DNA from 2 places in the Robertmurraya sp. FSL R5-0851 genome. Region 2 is predicted to be linked to the other one. Evidence: predicted binding sites of a transcription regulator. Region 2 holds the regulator's gene; the other holds the start of a gene.
The links. Region 2 encodes CtsR, which represses protease genes until heat stress. Its sites were predicted from a motif close to ATGGTCAATAAAGGTCAAACA; they were not measured.
Positions count from the first base shown of each region.

Region 1: MKX65_RS07175 (ATP-dependent Clp protease ATP-binding subunit) is a predicted target of CtsR. The motif match lies at 2,314-2,334, and genes of this name have one in related genera.

Region 1 covers NZ_JBBOOE010000001.1:1,377,313-1,383,474, reverse strand. The annotation lists gene MKX65_RS07190 (CPBP family glutamic-type intramembrane protease) at 1-382, shown strand, start outside; gene MKX65_RS07185 (hypothetical protein) at 461-1,117, shown strand; gene MKX65_RS07180 (YkvI family membrane protein) at 1,141-2,187, opposite strand; gene MKX65_RS07175 (ATP-dependent Clp protease ATP-binding subunit) at 2,398-4,539, shown strand; gene MKX65_RS07170 (M3 family oligoendopeptidase) at 4,585-6,162, opposite strand, start outside.
Region 2 covers NZ_JBBOOE010000001.1:98,770-104,931, reverse strand. The annotation lists gene clpC (ATP-dependent protease ATP-binding subunit ClpC) at 1-969, opposite strand, end outside; gene MKX65_RS00550 (protein arginine kinase) at 990-2,054, opposite strand; gene MKX65_RS00545 (UvrB/UvrC motif-containing protein) at 2,058-2,612, opposite strand; gene MKX65_RS00540 (CtsR family transcriptional regulator) at 2,665-3,126, opposite strand; rRNA gene rrf (5S ribosomal RNA) at 3,382-3,497, opposite strand; rRNA gene MKX65_RS00530 (23S ribosomal RNA) at 3,690-6,162, opposite strand, start outside.

The DNA of each region.
Region 1 (6,162 bases), 1.3 Mb from region 2:
CCTAGGTAATATCATCATACATATCATTGATCTTCCGTTAAAAGGATCGGTTGCTAAGCTTTATAAACAAATGTCTCCTACTCAAATATGGCAATACATCGTCTTATTTCTTATCATCATTCCTGGGGAAGAAATCTTCTGGCGAGGATTTATTTTAAAACGACTTATTGGACGGTTAAAAATCCTACCCAGTATTTTGCTATCAACTTTATTATATACTTCTGTCAACATATACTCAGGGTCAAGCCACCTGATCCTCGCTTCAATTGTTGCCGGTCTAGTTTGGTCAAGCCTCTACGTTTGGAAGAGGAGCATTCCTTTACTAATTGTTTCACACCTTGTATTTGATTTATTTTTGTTAGTCCTGCTTCCATTAAGTTAGATTGGCTATGTAACCTTTCTAAACCACTTCCGTCTATTATGATAAGACTCTCAAATAAACAATTAGGAGGATATGTAAGTGAAATTTATTAATTTGTATATAACCATTGGCTTACTCGCTGCAGTGTTAACAGCCTGTGGAACTGGAGAAACCAGCCTAGAGGAAGCCAAAAATGGGACATCCCCACAACAGGAAAACGTAGAACCGGAAGAAGGTTCGGTTCAAGAGGATAATAATGAAGAAACTGATCCATCGGATACAATGATTCGCCTTCTTGAAAATAATTTAACCTATACACTAAATGGAGAAACAAAAGAACAAACAGCATTTTTAAAACATAGTGATAATCAAGGATATTCAATGTATATCCTTCCAGATTATGAACTAACAGCAGAAGAACCAAATAAGGACGTAGTCATGCTTTCAAATGATGGTGAAATTTTTATGAGGGTCGAACTCTTACCAAAGGATGTGGACTGGGATTCTACTGAACAGACGGCGGTCGAACAGTTACAGGCTGTAGCTTCTGAAGTAAATGAAATCAACCCACCGGAGCTTGAGTTTTTTGCAAATAGTAAGGTGTATGAAGCTAGGATAAATGAAGAGGTTATTACTTCTTACCTGGTTAAAAACAATGAAGGAGTAATCAAACTAACCTCTTTCACAAAAGAATCTTTAGATTATCGCGACTCATTTATAAAAATGGCAGAAACCATAGTTAACGAAGCCAAATAAGACTCGGAGATTTTTTCCGAGTCTTATTTTTTGACGGAATCCAGAGGCTTCATCCACAAAAGAACAATAAATATGATCGTGACGTAACCAAATATCGGGTATAGGTAGGAAAGCAATGTTCCATAATTTACAAAACTACCTAAGTATGAAATGACAAAAATAATGCATACCCAAACAATGCTAGGAAGTTTTAAGTAATGATTGAGTTGCTTCTCAAGACCATATACATTACCAATAACGGATGTAAAAATCTCTCCATAAATAATCAGTACATAAATCCAATAAAAACCATAAGCTAGATCTTTCATAATAGCAGCCATTGGTATCTCGTATATTTCTAAATTAGGGAGCATGATTAATGTCGCATGACTAGAAAGCAGAATAAGCGTTAACGCAGCACCCCCAATAATTCCCCCCCACTTTACCGTATCTTCATCTTCTATTTCTGCTGCAACTGGGACAAGCACCGCTTGGGCAAGCCCAATATTAAAAGCCGTATAGGAAAACGGGTTAACAACAGACTTCCATCCATCGTCAGCCGGAGGAATAAACAAAAGCTGTTCAAGAAAATGAGGTTGCTGAATCGTAACCAAAAATAACATAAAACTAAAACAAATCATCATCGGTACCACAAAAGTATTAACGGCAAATAAACCTTTGGTTCCAACAATCATGACGATAAAAGAAAGAGCTATCGTTAGCATGATTCCTAAACTTCTCGAAAGACCTAGCTGCTCCTGAAAAACGGCACCGGCACCGCTTAACATAACAGCACTCACTCCGAGTAACATGAATAACATTAAAATATTTATAGCCCCGCCTAAATAAGGGCCGAACAAAAATGTATTTAACTCCTGATATGATTTAGCTCGCATTCTTGCTGCTAGCCGCATGAGTTTAGAGCCTAAAAAGATAAAAATATAACCACTAATTAAAATCCCTATTAGTCCAATAAAACCAAATCGGGAGAAAAACTCTACGATTTCCTTTCCTGTGGCAAACCCAGCACCTACAACAGTTCCTACGTAAACTGCAGCAAGCTGAAGCGCTGCCCCCCACTTCTTTTTCACCCCATCTCCCCCCTTCCTTTTAATTATATGAAAAGAAGGACAAACAATGACGAGCTTTTTCAGGATGAAAAGAATATCAACCATCCTTGGAACAATCTTACAAAAAAAATGTAATCAAAATACTTGAAAGTCAAAAAAGGTCAAAGTATAATCAAAATACAAAAGGTCAAAGTTAGTCAAAGTCAACTTTAAAAATAGGAGGAGAAATGTATGCTTTGTCAAACATGTCAAATAACAGAAGCAACTATTGCTGTAAGAATGACGATTAATGGGAATGAAAATCAACTACATCTTTGTCAAAGCTGCTTCCAGAAGGAGCGCGACAAGATGTTATCAACTTTGGGACCAAACCTATCTGGTTTTCAACCTTTCCCCCCTTTCGAATCATTCTTTCAACCTATGAATATGAATCAAAAAGGCAAACCACAAAGAAATATGGAGACTCCACAGAAAAACACTGGGAACGGGGGCTTCATTGATCAATTCGGACGAAACTTAACGACAATGGCACAGGCTGGTTTAATTGATCCAGTGATTGGCCGTGAAGAAGAGGTTAACCGTGTCATTGAAATCTTAAATAGAAGAAATAAAAATAATCCTGTCTTAATAGGTGAACCTGGTGTTGGTAAAACAGCCATTGCAGAGCACCTGGCAGTTAAGATTGCTGAAGGAAATGTTCCAAACAAACTTAAAAACAGCCAAGTTTACCTTTTGGATGTAGCTTCTTTAGTATCAAACACAGGTATCCGTGGCCAATTTGAAGAGAGAATGAAAGAAATAATCCTTGAGCTTCAGCAAAAGAAAAATATTATCCTATTTATTGACGAAATTCATCAGTTAGTTGGTGCCGGGAGTGCAGAAGGCTCGATGGACGCTGGGAATATATTAAAGCCAGCATTAGCACGTGGCGAACTTCAACTTATTGGCGCAACAACTTTAAAAGAGTATAGAAAAATTGAGAAGGACGCCGCTCTTGAAAGACGTTTCCAACCGGTTCAAGTACAAGAACCAACAATATCCGAGGCGATTGAAATCCTTAAAGGTTTAAAAAGGAAATACGAGGACTATCATGAGGTAGTATTTACAGACGAGGCAATCGTAGCATGTGTGAATTTATCCCATCGATACATTCAAGATCGATTTCTTCCTGATAAAGCGATTGATTTACTTGATGAAGCCGGTTCAAAGCTGAACTTAATATCTAATTATTCTAATAAGGAAGGCATTGAAAATCGCTTGAAGGAAATCGCTATAGAAAAAGAAAAAGTTTTAAAGGAAGAAAAATATGAGCTCGCTGCCAAGCTACGTGAAGAAGAAAAAGAACTTGAGCAACAGTTTTCTCAAGTAGACCTTGATCATAGACCAATGGTAAAAGTAGAGCATATCCATGAATTAATTGAAAAGAAAACTAGAATTCCTGTAGGTAAACTTGAGCAATCTGAACAAGAAAAGCTACAAAAACTTGAAGGTTACTTATCAAATAAGGTAATTGGACAGCAGGAAGCTGTGAAAAAAGTAGTAAAAGCTATTCGTCGAAGTCGAGCTGGTTTAAAAGCAAAAGGACGTCCTATTGGATCCTTCCTTTTCGTTGGTCCAACCGGTGTCGGAAAAACAGAATTGTCCAAGTCATTAGCTGAAGAACTATTTGGTTCAAAAAACTCTATGATTCGCTTAGATATGAGTGAATACATGGAAAAGCACAGCGTATCTAAACTAATTGGTTCTCCTCCTGGTTATGTGGGACATGAGGAATCTGGACAGTTAACGGAACAAGTGAGACGAAATCCTTATAACATTATTTTGCTAGATGAGATTGAAAAAGCACATCCAGACGTTCTAAATATGTTCCTTCAAATCCTTGAAGACGGTAGATTAACGGATAGCCAAGGCAGAACAGTCAGTTTTAAAGATACGGTTATTATTATGACTTCCAATGCAGGTGTCGGCCATAAGACGGTAAAGGTTGGCTTTGGAAATGATCATCACGAACTCGAAAGCAATTTATTAGCTACATTAGGATCATACTTTAAGCCTGAGTTCCTCAATCGTTTTGATGCTATTATCGAATTCTCATCATTAAAAGAAGAGGATTTACTTCAAATTGTTGATATTATGATTAAAGACTTAAATAGTATGCTTAAAGAGCAACAGATGGCTGTAACAGTAACTGATGAAGTGAAAAGAAAACTTGCTACCTTAGGTTACTCTCCTTCTTTCGGAGCACGTCCGTTAAGAAGAGTGATTCAAGACCAAATTGAAGATCAAATTTCGGACTTTATTATAAACGATCCTGATTGTAAAGAATTAATCGCGGTTGTAGAGGATGATAAGGTTATTATTAAGAAAGCATAGAAATAGAAAGAGCGGAGCCACATTATGTTGGCTTCGCTCTTTTTCTTATAACTTTTGATCTTCGATTGAGTTTAACCAAGCCTCAATTTCACCTACAACAGATTGTACGCAACCATCTTCAAAAGGTGAAATTAAGTTTGCTGCTTTTACAAGCTCAGTAAAAGGCATGCTACCGCCTAAAGTACAGAGATGTAGATAATCATTCCATGCTTTTTTATGATCCTCTCCAGAACGTTTCCAGAATTGGAATGCACAAATTTGTGCCAAAGTGTAATCAATATAATAGAACGGAGTCGTATAAATATGCCCCTGACGCTGCCAGAATCCGCCCCCCTCTAAGTATTCATTACCATCGTAATCTTTGTGAGGCATGTATTTCTTTTCAATCTCACGCCAAGCTAACTTTCTTTCTTTTGGTGTAGCGGTAGGGTTTTCATACACCCAATGCTGGAATTCGTCCACACTTACCCCATATGGAAGGAATAAAAGGGCTGAGCTTAAATGAGCAAATTTATATTTATCCGTATCTTCCTTAAAAAATAGCTCCATCCATGGCCATGTGAAAAATTCCATACTCATCGAATGAATTTCAGCTGCTTCATATGTCGGCCAATTGTATTCAGGAATTTCAAAATGACTGCTTGAGTACACCTGGAATGCATGCCCTGCCTCATGGGTTAAAACATCAATATCTCCTGACGTTCCATTAAAATTTGAAAAGATAAATGGAGACTTGTAGTTTTCAATATACGTACAATATCCGCCACCAGCTTTTCCTTTCTTTGCCACCAAGTCCATTAAATGATTCTCTACCATATAATGAAAGAACTCGCCTGTTTCCTTTGATAGTTCATCATACATCTTTTGTCCATTTTGAATAATCCATTCAGGATCACCCTTCGGTACCGCATTCCCTGACTTAAACTTGAAGTTTTCGTCATAATACTTGAGAGTATCAACATCAATTCTTTGTCTTTGTCGTTCCTTTAGTTTTGTAGCAATCGGTACAATATAATCTTCCACTTGTTTTCTAAACCCTGCGACCATTTCCGCGTTATAGTCGGTACGATACATACGGTAATATGCTAGTTCAACAAAGTTTTTATATCCAAGTTTTTGAGAAATCTCTGTACGTACCTTGACCAAGTCGTCATAAATACGATCTAACTCACTTTCGTTTTCTGAAAAATAATTAAAACGAGCTTCACTTGCCTTTTTTCTCATACCTCGATCCTTCGATTCTGTAAACGGTTCCATTTGTGCTAATGTCCGTTCTTCTCCCTCGAAGGGAATTTTTGCAGCAGCAAGTAGCTTTGTATATTCCGTCGTAAGTTTATTCTCTTGTTGAAGCAAAGGAATGATTGCAGGAGAGAAAACCTTTAGCTGTGCTTCTGCTAAGGCAAAAAGCTGTTTTCCCCACTTTTCTTCTAGCTCGAGCTTAAAAGGTGAATTTACAAGCGCTTCGTAATACTTTGTAACTAATCCCTCAACACTTGGTTGAATTTCATCCGTATAATCTTGTTCCGCCTTGTAAAACTCATCATTCGTATCGATCGAATGGCGAATATAAACGAGGTTAAACATCGTGCCTAAATCATTACGTATTTTATTTATTTCTTTCAT
Region 2 (6,162 bases):
ATATTTACGGTACTCATCAAGGGTTGTTGCCCCAATACATTGAAGTTCTCCACGAGCTAATGAAGGCTTTAAGATATTTGAAGCATCAATCGCACCTTCTGCTCCACCAGCACCGATAAGTGTATGCAACTCATCGATGAATAAAATGATATTTCCTGCCTGACGGATCTCATCCATTACTTTCTTTAAACGGTCCTCAAACTCACCTCGATACTTTGTACCCGCTACAACCGTACCCATATCAAGCGTCATAACACGCTTATCTCTTAATGTTTCAGGAACCTCATTATTTACAATTTGTTGAGCCAAACCTTCAGCAATAGCCGTTTTCCCTACTCCAGGCTCCCCAATTAACACTGGGTTATTTTTCGTACGTCGGCTTAATACCTCGATCACACGTTGAATTTCTTTGCTTCTACCAATAACAGGATCAAGACTTCCTTCTCTAGCAATAGCTGTTAAGTCACGTGCTAAGCTATCTAAGGTAGGTGTATTCGCACTAGCTGCCGTACCACCTTGGTGATTGCTTGACTCACTGCTACCTAACAGTTGAAGCACTTGCTGTCTTGCTTTGTTTAAGCTTACGCCTAAATTGTTTAATACCCTCGCTGCTACCCCTTCACCTTCACGAATAAGACCAAGCAATATATGCTCTGTTCCTACATATGAATGGCCAAGCTTTCTTGCTTCATCCATGGAAAGTTCAATCACCTTTTTTGCTCGTGGTGTATAGTGAATGGTCTGAGAAGCATCTTGCCCCCTACCAATCAGATTTTCTACTTCTTTTTGTATTTTCTCTGATCCTAATCCTAAAGCATATAATGCTTTTGCTGCGATACCTTCGCCTTCTCTTACCAATCCAAGTAAAATATGCTCTGTTCCAATATTGTTATGACCTAAACGAATAGCTTCTTCCTGCGCTAGTGCAAGTACCTTTTGAGCTCTCTCTGTAAAACGTCCAAACATCATATGAACATCCTCCTCTAAGGTTAATTTTCCATTTTTATTCTTTCCCTTATTAAAGAGGCGCGACGAATATCACGCTCGTTGGGTCTTAGTGGTCCTCCCGCATATTGCTGGAGAAATCCTGGCTGTGTTAATATCATTAATTCATTCAATATATTTTTTGATATGTTTTCAATATAGCCCATATCAATCCCTAATCTTACATCAGACAAACAGCTGGCTGCTTCCTTTGTTTCAATGATTCTACTATGTGTTAGAACACCTAGGGAGCGAAAAACTCTATCTTCTAATTGTATGTTAGAAGTCTTTGCTAATGCCCCACGTGCTGACCTTTCCTGGGCAATTAGTTGGGTGACAACTCCCTTTAAGTCTTCAACAATATCCTCTTCAGATTTACCTAACGTGATCTGATTTGATATTTGAAAGATGTTGCCTAACGCCTCACTACCCTCTCCATATATGCCTCTGACGACGAGGCCCAGTTGATTGATGGCTGGAATAATACGATTCATTTGTTGCGTTAATGTCAAACCTGGTAGATGCATCATTACAGAAGCGCGCATCCCTGTTCCCACATTTGTCGGACAGCTCGTTAAGTATCCTACCTGTTCATCAAATGCATAATTGATATGCTCTTCTAATTCATCATCAATTCGATCAGCCAGAGTCAACGCCTCGCTTACCTGGAATCCAGGGTATAAGCATTGAATTCGAATATGGTCTTCTTCATTAACCATAATGCAAACTTCTTCATTTTCTGATAAAAGACAGGCACCTAAAGTAGAGTTTTCAACTAGATGAGGACTGATTAAATGCTTCTCCATTAATACTCGTTTTTGTATTGGCTGAAGTTCTTCCATTCTTAGAAGTTCTAATGGACTTAGGTTAGGAATGGAATGATTTAATAATGCCTTCTCCATTGTCTGAATAACCTCTTGTGCTTCTTCATTAGAGAAGAGGGTTGGGAACTTATACTCATTTATATTCCGCGCGAGCCGAATTCGAGAACTTAGAACAATGTCTGAATCAGGCCCTTCTGCACTCATCCATGAGCTTATGGCTTGATTAATAAATTTTTCAAGAGACATGTACTATTCCTCTCCTTCAATTTCACTGCGTAACAGTTTTTCAATTTCTCTTATTTCGTCCCTTACAATGGCTGCTTGTTCAAACTCTTCATTTTCTATTGCAGACTTCAAATCAACCTTTAGTTCTTCCATTTTCTTTTTGTAGTGAATGTTGCCACCTATACGCTTAGGTATCTTTCCGTTATGTGTGGAGTTTCCACTATGGAGCCGTCGTAGTATCGGTTGAAGTTGATCCTTAAACGTCTCATAGCACTGTGCACACCCAAACCGCCCGACTTGACTGAATTGCTTATATGTCATCGAACAGCTTTCACATTGCAATACTTGTTGTTGCTCATAAAGTGAAGCTTTTTGTTGAGCAAGCTGATATTTATGATCGAAGTTTAATAGTCCAGCCAATAGATTATTAATGGAAAAACCAGAAGTATTAGTGACTACAAAGTGCTCTCCTTTTTCTTGGGCACACACCTCACATAAGTGGAACTCAGTTTTCTTACCATTGTTAATCTTTGTAAAATGAAGTGTAGCTGGCCTTTCATTACACTCCTGACAAATCATGTTACTCACCTCAATAAATGGCTTTACTTTTTTCTAAAGGCGTAAGATCTTATTATTTATATTTCAATGTTGTTAACATAGCCTTTAGCATTCTCGAACGAAGTTCATCACGATATGGTAAGTCAATATACAGGACGGAGCGATCAATGACACTGAGCATAATTTTTGCTTCTCTCGTTGAGATCACATCTTCCTCAACGAGCCTAAAAATCACATGCTCTGCACTACTTTGTGACACTCTAGAAGAGATCACAGTTAGCAGCTGGTCAATAAGGTGAGCGTTATCGTGTGATTGAACTTTCATAATTCGAATATATCCACCACCACCTCGTTTACTTTCTACAACATACCCTTTTTCAATGGTAAATCGTGTGTTAATTACGTAGTTGATTTGTGATGGTACACACTGAAACTTATCGGCTATTTCACTACGCTTAATTTCAACGAGTTCTCTTTCACTCATATCGAGTACTTCCTTTAAGTACTGCTCAATGATATCGGAGATGTTCCTCACCATATCCCCCCTCTCTGACTTTGACTATATTTGACATTAATTATACATGATGAACGTAGTTTCATGCAATGAACAACACCTTATAAATTTTTCCCCAAATTTCGTGCTCTCAAACTAGGAAGGAATTCATAATTATATTTCTTTATTACTTTTTGAGATGATAGAACCTTTTTATTTTCATTTAAAGATAAGATCTTACGGTTAATTAGAAAAATATAAAACAAAAAAAGCACCCACTCAGGTGCTTTTTTCTTTGCCTAGCGACGTCCTACTCTCACAGAGGGAAACCCTCAACTACCATCGGCGCTGAAAAGCTTAACTTCCGTGTTCGGTATGGGAACGGGTGTGACCTTTTCGCTATCGCCACTAGACTTGTATTAAGTTGAAGAAAATCATTCCTTCAAAACTAGATAATGAATGAAGAAGAAAGAAATACGTTTCATCGTTGTCCAGCTACAGCGCCTAGCCGCTCGAGGTCATAAGCCAAATCCCTCCAGAAGGCAGGCCTTCTTGCGTGATTCGTCTTATGCTTGTCGCGTCTGTTCAAGGCGCTTCCGCTTTTCTTGGTTAAGTCCTCGATCGATTAGTATCAGTCAGCTCCACACGTCGCCGCGCTTCCACCTCTGACCTATCAACCTGATCATCTTTCAGGGATCTTACTAGCTTGCGCTATGGGAAATCTCATCTTGAGGGGGGCTTCATGCTTAGATGCTTTCAGCACTTATCCCTTCCGCACATAGCTACCCAGCGATGCCTTTGGCAAGACAACTGGTACACCAGCGGTGCGTCCATCCCGGTCCTCTCGTACTAAGGACAGCTCCTCTCAAATTTCCTACGCCCACGACGGATAGGGACCGAACTGTCTCACGACGTTCTGAACCCAGCTCGCGTACCGCTTTAATGGGCGAACAGCCCAACCCTTGGGACCGACTACAGCCCCAGGATGCGATGAGCCGACATCGAGGTGCCAAACCTCCCCGTCGATGTGGACTCTTGGGGGAGATAAGCCTGTTATCCCCGGGGTAGCTTTTATCCGTTGAGCGATGGCCCTTCCATGCGGAACCACCGGATCACTAAGCCCGACTTTCGTCCCTGCTCGACTTGTAGGTCTCGCAGTCAAGCTCCCTTGTGCCTTTACACTCTACGAATGATTTCCAACCATTCTGAGGGAACCTTTGGGCGCCTCCGTTACTTTTTAGGAGGCGACCGCCCCAGTCAAACTGCCCACCTGACACTGTCTCCCACCCCGATCAGGGGTGAGGGTTAGAATTTCAATACAGCCAGAGTAGTATCCCACCGACGCCTCCACCGAAGCTAGCGCTCCGGCTTCTCAGGCTCCTACCTATCCTGTACAAGCTGTACCAAAATTCAATATCAGGCTACAGTAAAGCTCCACGGGGTCTTTCCGTCCTGTCGCGGGTAACCTGCATCTTCACAGGTACTATAATTTCACCGAGTCTCTCGTTGAGACAGTGCCCAGATCGTTACGCCTTTCGTGCGGGTCGGAACTTACCCGACAAGGAATTTCGCTACCTTAGGACCGTTATAGTTACGGCCGCCGTTTACTGGGGCTTCGATTCAGAGCTTCGCGTGAGCTAACCCCTCCTCTTAACCTTCCAGCACCGGGCAGGCGTCAGCCCCTATACTTCGCCTTGCGGCTTCGCAGAGACCTGTGTTTTTGCTAAACAGTCGCCTGGGCCTATTCACTGCGGCTCTTCTGGGCTATTCACCCTGAAGAGCACCCCTTCTCCCGAAGTTACGGGGTCATTTTGCCGAGTTCCTTAACGAGAGTTCTCTCGCTCACCTTAGGATTCTCTCCTCGCCTACCTGTGTCGGTTTGCGGTACGGGCACCTGTTACCTCGCTAGAGGCTTTTCTTGGCAGTGTGGAATCAGGAACTTCGGTACTATATTTCCCTCGCCATCACAGCTCAGCCTTATGCAAGTGGGATTTGCCTCACTTGCAGCCTAACTGCTTGGACGCGCATATCCAACAGCGCGCTTACCCTATCCTCCTGCGTCCCCCCATCACTCAAACGGTAATTTGGTGGTACAGGAATATCAACCTGTTGTCCATCGCCTACGCCTTTCGGCCTCGGCTTAGGTCCCGACTAACCCTGAGCGGACGAGCCTTCCTCAGGAAACCTTAGGCATTCGGTGGATGGGATTCTCACCCATCTTTCGCTACTCATACCGGCATTCTCACTTCTAAGCGCTCCACCAGTCCTTCCGGTCTAGCTTCAACGCCCTTAGAACGCTCTCCTACCACTGACATCGTGTGACGCCAATCCACAGCTTCGGTGATACGTTTAGCCCCGTTACATTTTCGGCGCGGAGTCACTCGACCAGTGAGCTATTACGCACTCTTTAAATGGTGGCTGCTTCTAAGCCAACATCCTGGTTGTCTAAGCAACTCCACATCCTTTGCCACTTAACGTATACTTTGGGACCTTAGCTGGTGGTCTGGGCTGTTTCCCTTTCGACTACGGATCTTATCACTCGCAGTCTGACTCCCATGGATAAGTCTTTGGCATTCGGAGTTTGTCTGAATTCGGTAACCCGATGAGGGCCCCTAGTCCAAACAGTGCTCTACCTCCAAGACTCTTACTACATGAGGCTAGCCCTAAAGCTATTTCGGAGAGAACCAGCTATCTCCAAGTTCGATTGGAATTTCTCCGCTACCCACACCTCATCCCCGCACTTTTCAACGTGCGTGGGTTCGGGCCTCCATCCAGTGTTACCTGGACTTCACCCTGGACATGGGTAGATCACCTGGTTTCGGGTCTACGACCACATACTAAAGCGCCCTATTCAGACTCGCTTTCGCTACGGCTCCGTCTTATCAACTTAACCTCGCATGTAATCGTAACTCGCCGGTTCATTCTACAAAAGGCACGCTATCACCCGGTATTTATCCAAAGGAAAAATACACAGGGCTCTAACTACTTGTAGGCACACGGTTTCAGGATCTCTTTCACTCCCCTTCCGGGGTGCTTTTCACCTTTCCCTCACGGTACTGGTTCACTATCGGTCACTAG